One region of the Shewanella sp. ECSMB14101 genome, then DNA from elsewhere that is predicted to be linked to it. Evidence: predicted binding sites of a transcription regulator. Region 1 holds the regulator's gene; each other region holds the start of a gene.
The links. Region 1 encodes MetJ, which represses methionine synthesis genes. Its sites were predicted from a motif close to TAGACGTCTAGACGTCTA; they were not measured.
Positions count from the first base shown of each region.

Region 2: a site for MetJ is predicted at 2,051-2,068, ahead of metE (5-methyltetrahydropteroyltriglutamate--homocysteine S-methyltransferase). Genes of this name have one in related genera too.
Region 3: a site for MetJ is predicted at 1,644-1,661, ahead of msrA (peptide-methionine (S)-S-oxide reductase MsrA). Genes of this name have one in related genera too.

Region 1 covers NZ_JSFF01000007.1:23,872-27,131, forward strand. The annotation lists gene NY07_RS07845 (bifunctional aspartate kinase/homoserine dehydrogenase II) at 1-116, opposite strand, end outside; gene metB (cystathionine gamma-synthase) at 136-1,302, opposite strand; gene metJ (met regulon transcriptional regulator MetJ) at 1,526-1,840, shown strand; gene NY07_RS07860 (sulfite exporter TauE/SafE family protein) at 1,918-2,658, shown strand; gene NY07_RS07865 (conjugal transfer protein TraF) at 2,710-3,260, opposite strand, start outside.
Region 2 covers NZ_JSFF01000015.1:10,213-13,472, forward strand. The annotation lists gene metE (5-methyltetrahydropteroyltriglutamate--homocysteine S-methyltransferase) at 1-1,940, opposite strand, end outside; partial or broken gene NY07_RS18900 (LysR substrate-binding domain-containing protein) at 2,142-3,051, shown strand; gene NY07_RS12260 (hypothetical protein) at 3,107-3,260, shown strand, end outside.
Region 3 covers NZ_JSFF01000004.1:264,653-267,912, forward strand. The annotation lists gene pgm (phosphoglucomutase (alpha-D-glucose-1,6-bisphosphate-dependent)) at 1-576, shown strand, start outside; gene NY07_RS06040 (hypothetical protein) at 663-983, shown strand; gene msrA (peptide-methionine (S)-S-oxide reductase MsrA) at 1,125-1,604, opposite strand; gene astE (succinylglutamate desuccinylase) at 1,884-2,912, shown strand; gene NY07_RS06055 (thiamine pyrophosphate-dependent dehydrogenase E1 component subunit alpha) at 3,096-3,260, shown strand, end outside.

The DNA.
Region 1 (3,260 bases):
ACCACGATCAAATCATCGCTGTGGCCATGAGTCAGTAAAATGTGAGCGACGCGGCGGTAACAATCTGCATCCGCTAAACTAGAACCACCAAATTTATGCAAATGACATCGTGTCATTTTATGCTCCTCAAACCCTTTAACTACTTACCGCGATAGCCGCTTCTAAACCGGCGAGTATACCTGCCACCAGATCCTCGCCATCTTCAATCCCTACTGACAAGCGGATCAGGGTATCTTTAACACCCGCTTCGCGACGCGCCTCTGGGTCCATCGCTCTGTGGGTCATAGTCGCAGGTACTGCCACCAGACTCTCCACGCCCCCCAGACTCTCGGCTACCGAGAAGTATTGTAACGCATCTAAAAAGGCAACGAGTGCCGATTCACCGCCTTTTAACTCAAAACTGAGCATTGCGCCGAAGCCCTTCTGCTGTCTAGCCGCAATTTCATGGCCAGGATGCTCGACAAGGCCCGGATAATACACTTTTTCTACCGCCTTGTGGTCACACAGCAGGGCCAAAACCTTCTGGGCGTTGGCCTGATGTTCACGAATACGCACCGAGAGAGTTCTTAATCCCCTCAGGGTCAGGTAGCTGTCAAAAGCCGAACCGGTCAGCCCCAAAGTATTAGACCACCAGTGCAGTAACTCGCCGACCTCAGGGTCTTTGGCCACCACGGCCCCGCCGACAACATCGCTGTGGCCGTTAATATATTTGGTGGTCGAGTGCACCACTATGTCGGCGCCGAGCAACAAAGGTTGCTGCAAGATGGGAGACAAGAAGGTGTTATCCACTACAACCTGCGCCCCAACCTGATGGCTCGCCTGTGCAATGGCTTCAATATCGACCACCCTCAGCAGCGGGTTAGAAGGTGTCTCAAGCCACACCATCTTAGGCGCTTGTGATAGCGCTTGGCGTAACGCGACATCATCGGTTTGATCCACTACGGCTAACTTAAAGGCACCCTTCTTCGCGAGGTTGGTAAAGAGTCGATAGCTGCCGCCATAACAATCATGGGGGACCACCAAGAGATCCTCAGGCCCTAGCAGGCTGGTCACAAGAGTGATGGCTGCCATGCCGGTGCAGGTGATCACACCAGTAGCCCCTTTTTCCAACTCGGCAATTGCATCGCCCAAGATTGAGCGAGTAGGATTGCCCGAACGACTATAATCGAATGCCCGCGGCTGTTGATGCCCTTCAAACGAGTAATTTGTCGACAGATAGATAGGCGGCACCACGGCACCATGCTGAGTGTCTGACTCTATGCCTTGTCTTACGGCGGCGGTGGCTAGTTTACGCTCTGTCATCTTCAACTCCTCAATTCGAATCTGGGCAGAGACCTCTGGCAAAAGAGATGTCTGGACGTCTAAATGTACCTAAGCCAACGGGTAGCGTCAACAACTTTAGACGTTTAGACGTCCAAACATTTAGAAATCTATTTGCAATTACCAAAAATTAGAGGCAATAATTTGACTGTATTTTGTAAGGGTTTAAAATCTGCACCGAATTTGAGAATTTACAGGTGAGTCAATGACTGAGTGGAATGGCGATTATATCAGCCCCTATGCTGAACATGGTAAGAAGAATGAGCAGGTAAAGAAGATCACTGTCTCTATTCCTCTAAAGGTGCTTAAGGTATTAACCGATGAGCGCACTCGGCGCCAGGTCAATAACTTACGTCACGCCACCAATAGTGAGTTACTCTGCGAAGCTTTCTTACATGCCTATACTGGCCAGCCACTGCCGCACGATGATGACCTGTCTAAAGATAAACCCGACAGCATTCCAGCAGAGGTAAAACGCCTAATGACCGAAATGGGCATTGAGTGGGAAGAGATGGAATAACACGGCCACACACTAATCGACAGAGGGATCGCTAGGCGATCCCTCTTTAGTTTTCACACTTAGTCTGGACTATCCCTGTGCCTGCACTTCCGCTCGATCCACAGATCTTAGCGCTCGCCTCGCTTATCGTCTTTGTCGGCGCTCTTACCCAGAGCCTTATCGGCTTTGGCATGGCGATAGTAGCCTCACCGTTACTTTATCTTATCGAGCCCTCATTGGTTCCGGCGCCCGTGATCTTAATGGGTTTCTCTATCGCCCTATTGACCCTATTTCGTGAACGCGGCGCCTTGGAGTTTAATGGGCTGCAATACGCCTTGCTTGGTCGAATCCCAGGTGGATTTATCGGCGCTGGTTTACTCTTGTTCGCCCCACAAGCTATCTTAGGACTCACAATCTCCATCATTGTCGCAATTGCCGTAGTGCTGAGCCTGCTCAGGGTTAGCCTGGTGGTCAATCGACGTTCTCTCTTTAGCGCTGGCGTGATTTCGGGGATCTTCGGCAACATAGCTGCCATAGGCGGTCCGCCATTGGCTATCTTACTCTCGGGCAAAGATGCCAAGCAGTTTCGCGCTGCATTATCGGCCTTCTTTATCTTCAGTTCCGCCATCGCCATGGTGATCTTAGGGCTGACAGGGCTACTTACCCCGCAACACTTTTACTGCTCGGCCTTACTACTGCCCTCAGTGCTGCTTGGTTATCTGATGGCAAACCGACTCGTCGGACGCATAGACAAACAAAAGACCCGCATGATGACGCTTATTCTTTGTAGCCTGAGTGCTATCCTATTGGCCGCCAAGTCGATAACGAGTCTGCTATAAAATAGAAAAAGCCGGCAATATTGCCGGCTTTTCGATTATCGCTACCTTAGGCTAAAAATGATAAGAAGTTTGAATCACGCCGCCAAAGGCATCGTCACTGCCCACTAAACCGGTAAGATCTAAGTTAAAGAAGCGCCCTATGGTAAAGCCCGTACCTAAGCTATAGAGGTTACTACTGGTATCTTTCATATCGTGACGATAACCCAATCGCAACGCAAACCAATCTGTGGCTCTCATTTCACCACCTATGCGCCAATATTGTGTTTCACCCAGCTCGTCAAAGCGCTTATGACCGTTGAGATCCACATCGGACGTCAAACTGAACTTATCCCAATCATAGGCAACACCTAAGGTGTATAAGGCCTCGATGCGATAGGTAAACTGACGCCCCAAGGTCTCAACGGTATCGAGCTTCTGACTCACCAAGTTGCGTCCAGATAGGCCCAGAGTTAAGCCTTCTATGGGCTGCATGGCCACGCCGATATCCAAGTTAAACACGCTTTCATCGTTGCGATACTTGTTGTCGTCAAAGTCATCGACATCGTAGTTATTAGCACTGACCACATAGTTATAGGTATCTATACGCTGAAGCTTGGGAGAAA
Region 2 (3,260 bases), on a different contig from region 1:
CACATATGGGTGTGGATCTGAGTCTCATCCTCCACGCCTGCCGCGCTGAGCTTAAAGGCGGCCACAGCCCAATCGAGATAGTGCTGCCACTCACTGGCCTTCAGTGGCAGGCCTTCACGAAAGGCAGGTTCATCTATCTGTATGATGCCTATACCTGCGGCCTGCAGATCGGTCACCTCATCACGAATTGCTAAGGCAAGCTGATTGGCGATCTCCTCGCGACCAATATCTTCCCGGGCAAAGGACCAGTGCAGTATGGTTACAGGGCCGGTCAACATGCCTTTCACCGGTCTGTCGGTCAGACTCTGGGCAAAGCTTGCCCACTGGAGCGTCATCGGCTGACGACGGGATACATCGCCATAGATAAGCGGCGGCTTGACGCAGCGCGAGCCATAGCTCTGCACCCAGGCAAACTGGGTAAAGCCCACGCCTTCGAGCTGCTCACCGAAATACTCCACCATGTCGTTACGCTCGGCCTCACCATGGACCAAGACATCGATCCCCAACTTGAGCTGACGGGCGATACTGTCACGAGTCACCGCCTCAAGCTGCGCAACATAGGCCTGTTCGGTCAACTCCCCCTTGCGCCAGCGGCTGCGCAAGCCGCGAATAGCTGGCGTCTGCGGGAAGGAGCCAATTGTGGTGGTGGGCAGCAGCGGCAGACGAAAGCGGGCCTGTTGCTTGAGGCGTCGCTCGCCAAAATCGCTATGGCGCTCAAAATCCGCAGAGGTTAATGCCTTGAGTCTTGCCTGCACCTCAGTATTCGCCGCCTGTTCACGGGCCTGACGCCTCGCCTGACAACGCCCAGTTATCGCCTGCGCCTCATCGCTCTGTGGCGAGACCAGCAAGGTACCTAGCTGCGCCAATTCATCAAGCTTCTGCTTGGCAAAACTGAGTTGATTGGCAAGCTCGGGGGCCAACTCAGTTTCGCTACTCAGATCCACAGGCACATGCAAAAGCGAACAGGAGGGCGCCAGCCAAACTCGCTCACCAAGATCCGCCACCACGCCATGCAGGCGTTCTGCCAAGATATCGAGATCCGCCGCCCACACGTTACGGCCATTGATCACCCCAAGGCTGAGTACCTGATCAGGCCTAAGCGTTGCCGCAAAGAGGGTAAGCTGCTCAGGAGCGCTCACCAGATCCAGATGAAGTCCATCGACCTTGAGATCGCGAATCACCTCATGATGATGGGCCACTGAGCCGTAGTAGCTCGCCAGCAGCAGCTTAACGCCCAGACCACTGAGCTCTTTGTAAGTCGGCTCGAACGCCGCCTGCCACTCACCGTCAAGCTCCAGCGCCAAGATAGGCTCGTCGAGCTGTACCCAGCTCACCCCTTGGTCTGCGAAGCGCGTTAAGATGGCTTGATACACCTTAATCAGCTCAGGCAACAGGCTCAGCTTATCGAAAAGCTCACCTTCACACTTGGCAAGATAAAGATAACTGACAGGCCCCAGCAACACAGGCTTTGGCTGATGACCCAGCGCTTTAGCCTCGTCCACCTCGTCGAACAGCTGCTCATAGGCGATCTCGAAGCGTTGGCCTGCCGTGAGCTCGGGCACTATGTAGTGATAGTTAGTGTTGAAATACTTTTTCATCTGGGCGGCGCGGCTCGCCTCTCCCGTTGGAGCACGGCCACGGGCCACGCGAAACAGAGTGTCGAGATCCACCTGCTCGCCACTGCGATGGCGGGACGGGATAGCGTTAATGGTGGCGCTCAGGGTGAGCACCTGATCGTAGAAGGCAAAATCCCCAACAGGCACCTGGCTTACCCCAGACTCTTGCTGCCACTGCCAGTGGGTTTGACGCAGCTCGCGGGCGACCGATTGCAGCTGAGCCTGATCTATCTCTTCGCGCCAATACTTTTCCAGGGCAAATTTAAGTTCCCGTTGACGGCCGATACGGGGAAAGCCTAATGAAGCAATATCTAGAGTTTGCATATTGTATACCTTTTGCATTAAGATGAGCGAAATTCATGGTTAGCGCCCTTCGCTGTCATCGCAATCCAGGTGTGATAACTGAAATTGCACAACAAACATAAACAGGCGTCTGGACGTCTAGAAGTTTATTGTGCTAGTCTGTTGTCTCGCAATCGAATTGATTTCACGAGCAACATGAGCCAAATTCATGTGAGGTAAAAAATGATAGAGCTTAGGCATTTACGTACATTGGTCGCCCTGAAAGAGAGCGGCAGTCTCGCGGGCGCAGCCAAGAAGCGCTTTGTCACCCAGTCAGCCTTATCCCACCAGATCAAGGAATTAGAGACCCGCATCAACTCGGCAATATTCGTGCGTAAGAGCAAACCCCTCTCTTTTACTCAGGAGGGAGCTCGCCTACTCAATCTGGCCGAAGAGATCTTACCTAAGGTGATAGAAACTGAGATCGATCTGAAAAACGGTCTGGGCGGCGAGGTGAAAGATCTCTTTGTGGGCATAGAGTGTCACAGCTGCTTTCGCTGGCTGATGCCGGTGATCTCGCAGTTTAATGCCAGCTTTCCCCACACTAACCTTGAGTTATCGAGCCGTCATCTATTCGATTCGCTGACCGCGCTCAAGCAGGGGCAACTGGATGTGGTGCTCACTTCAGATCCTATCCCAGATCATGATATCGCCTACCAGCACCTGTTCGATTTCGAGGTCAAACTCCTGGTCGCCAAAGACCATCCGCTGGCCGATGCGCCCTATGTCACGCCAGCAGAGCTTAGCGAGCAGACACTGCTCACCTACCCAGTTCCATTAGACAGACTGGATATCTATCGCCACTTCATGGAGCCAGCAGGCGTACCGGTCGCCAAGCAGATCCGCTGCGATCTTACCGCCATGTTGCTGCAACGCATCGCCTGTAAGGATGGCGTCGCAGCCCTGCCGAGTTGGTCCATCAATGAGGCACATGGTCTGTCGCTCAAAGCAGTAAAACTGGGCCCTGAAAGGGCTAAAACGCCCTCTGTTCGGCGCCTATCGCAGTAATGGAAGCAGCGCGCGTCTCGCCCAGCAGTGGCTGAATCTAGGGGCTGGAACGTCAGGGGCACTGAGCCGAGTATACAAGCAGTGAGCTAGAGGTAGACTGGTGTTATCGCTCGAGAAACACTAAAGGATTAGTATGAAACTTGTGGAACTTTTTTGTTCAAGCCTGTCTCTGGTTTGGTATCGTCTTATCCCCTTGCTTATTAGGCCTGCTTAGCGGCGGCCTATTTAGCATGCAACAGTCGCCGTCTAGCCTAACCGCGCCACTTTTAGGCTTAGCCATGGGCGCGCTTTTGG
Region 3 (3,260 bases), on a different contig from region 1:
ATTGAGCAGTCTCGCAGTTTGTGTGAAGTGCCTGTGGGCTTTAAATGGTTTGTTGACGGTCTTGCCGAGGGCAGTTTCGCCTTTGGCGGCGAAGAAAGCGCCGGCGCCGCTTTTTTACGCCGTGATGGTGGCAGCTGGTGTACCGATAAAGATGGTTTTATCTTGGCATTGCTGTCAGCGGAGATCCTGGCGGTAACTGGTAACACACCTGCGCAGCTCTACGCTGAGATGGTTGAACGCCATGGCGAAAGCTTTTATAAACGTATCGATTCACCCGTTAAACCAAAGCGCAAGGCCAAGTTTAATCAGTTGGTCGCCGAAGGAGTGACGGCTGAGCATCTTGGTAGCAAAATCTTAGCAAATGATGAGATCCTGCAGGTGCTAACTCACGCACCAGGTAATGGCGCAGCCATTGGCGGCTTGAAAGTTGTGACCGCTAACGCCTGGTTTGCCGCGCGGCCATCGGGGACAGAAGCCCTGTTTAAGCTTTATGGTGAGAGTTTTGTTAGCGACGATCATCTTGAAAGCGTATTAGCACAGGCGCAGCAGATGATAGAGCACTTGCTATCAACTTAGGCTGTATAAAAAGTATAACCTGTATTGAATTTAGCCCCGGTAAAGCCAGTGTTTCACTGGCTTTTGTCGTTATAAAGAGGATCAGCATGACGAAAACCGATAAGAAACGGGATAAGGCACTTCGTGAGCAGTTGACGCAGATGTGTGTCGAGGCTAAGGAGTGCTTTGCTGGATTTCAGTGGCTAACCCATCAGGTTGATTATGGCCGTTTTCCATCGAGCTTAAAGGTTATCTGCGTATTTGATAGTAAAGCGTCATTAGCGGAATTTAAGGCTGCTGGCCAAGAGGCACAACTCAAAATAATGCTAGCGGATGCCCTAAGCGGTCTAAGTGGTTTAAATGGTATAAGCGGTCTAAAGCTTTCATCCAAGCAATTGGACGGTGTGTTACAGCTTGATACTGAATAGGCATGCGTTAGTAAAGGCCCTGGTCATAGGGCGAAACGCTTAAAGTAAAAAACTGAGCGCCTAAATTAAACGCTCAGTTAAACGCTCAGTTAAACGCTCAGTTTTTGTGTGCTGACTCCTGAGAACGGTCGGCTAGCTAGCTTAATAGGTTAGGTGACAGCTAGGTAGATCATTCTTTTCAAGATAGTTCTGATGATACTCTTCGGCCTTGTGGAAAGTTTGCACGGGCACTATCTCGGTCACGATTGGCCTTAATCCCCACTTGCCACTGCGAGCCAGAGCAAGTTTAGAAGCCTCTGCCTGCTCCTTTTGAATCTTATTGTGGAAGAAGATCGCGCTGCGGTATTGGCTGCCAATATCACCGCCCTGCATATTCAAAGTGGTAGGATTGTGGTTGCTCCAAAAGACGGCGAGCAGATCATCAAAGCTCACCTTAGTCTCATCAAACTCTACCTGGACCACCTCGGCATGGCCAGTGGTGCCAGTTTTGACTTCTTTATAGCTTGTGGCGCTGTCCTTACCACCCATATAGCCACAGGTGGCGGAAATAACACCGTCTATTTGCTTGAAAAAATACTCAACACCCCAGAAACAGCCTGCGCCAAATGTTGCTAGTGCCATGTATGACCTCTTATTGATTAAACCTGTGTCCATCTCGCGTATCCGTTTAAACGTTTAGATGGCTAGACGGCCTTATTCTGTATTATCTGATTAACGAATGCAACCAGGAAAATCTTGTTGCTGGCATTGGCGCGCGTGGCCGATGGCGCCCTTAAGTGATACTATGCTTGCCAGTTGATAATAATGCTAATAAATCCAAGGAGTCGCCCCGCTAACTTGGCCACTTAAGTGACCTGGCACGGCGATGCAATAAAGGAGTTTTCTGTGCAAGACACCCTGATGTTGTCGAAAGACTTTTTGCAACTGACCCTAGACAACCCACATGGCCTTAATGCCCCCTTTGAGTTTTGCTTAGGGCAACACACCCAAGTCTCGGTATGGGATACAGGGGTGATACTGTTTGAGCCGCTAACTGAACTTAATGCAGAGACCAAGAGTATCGTGCTTTCATCAGCAGTTCATGGCAACGAAACGGCACCTATCGAGCTGTGTGATCAACTGATCACAGCGCTCCTGTCTGAAAAACTTATCACCCGCCACCGGGTGTTGTTCTTGATCGGTAATCCGCCAGCCATTCTAAACGGCACTCGTTTTGTTGAAGAGAATCTCAACCGCCTGTTTAGTGGCGCACATTCTAGAGGCGAAGGCCTAGTCAATCAGGAGCGTGAACGCGCGAAACAACTAGAGCAGTATGTGGACCGCTTCTTTAATGCCGGTCCCGAGGGCGGCAGTCGTTACCACTACGATCTGCATACCGCGATTCGCGCTTCCAAGCATGAGAAGTTTGCCATCTATCCTTATCCCCACGGGAAGCCCTATAGCGGCGAACAGATCATGTTTCTGGCCGCCTGCGGCATTAAAACTGTGTTGTTTCATCATGAGCCGACGACCACCTTTAGCTATTTTTCTGCCCACGGTTATCAGGCCCACGCCTTTACTATTGAGCTGGGCAAGGTAATGCCATTTGGTCAGAACGATATGACTCGCTTTATCGAGGTGAAAGAGATGCTTACTCGCCTGGTGACGGGCAAGGCGTTAGAGCTTGGCGAGTTTGATGAAAGCCAGGTGAATCTGTATCAGGTGAATCGTTCAATCAACAAGCATTTTGATGATTTTAGTTTTACCTTTTCGGGTGACGTAGAGAATTTTACTGCTTTTCCAAAGGGTTATATATTAGCAAAAGAGGGAGGTACTGAGATTAAGGTCGAGGCAGACGCCGAGTCTATCGTTTTCCCTAATGCCAATGTACCCGTTGGTCAGCGTACTGTGCTGTGTTTAGTGCCAGCAAAAGATTATCGCGTGGTTTAGTGTACGGCTTGTAAAGCTAGCGATACATGAGGCAAGCTAGCTAGTTGACAGCACAAGGAGGCTTTAACTTGCTAGGTAGTTTACGTTAACGTAACTTTAAGGCCGCGTCATAAAAGAGAATAGTGGACAACTTAGGGTGTTCACAGTCAGATAACAAGAATACTCAGCTGATAAGAGAATAGTATGAGCAACGCAACGAGCAATACAGAGACTGTCCATCGCGTCAGTTTTCTCGATAAGGACTCATTATCGATCCCGATCTTGAAGATCCTCCAAGCCGATGGTACCACCTTCGAAAATGCTGTGTTACCCGTGATCGATCAGGCTTTGGCTGCCAAAATTTATGAT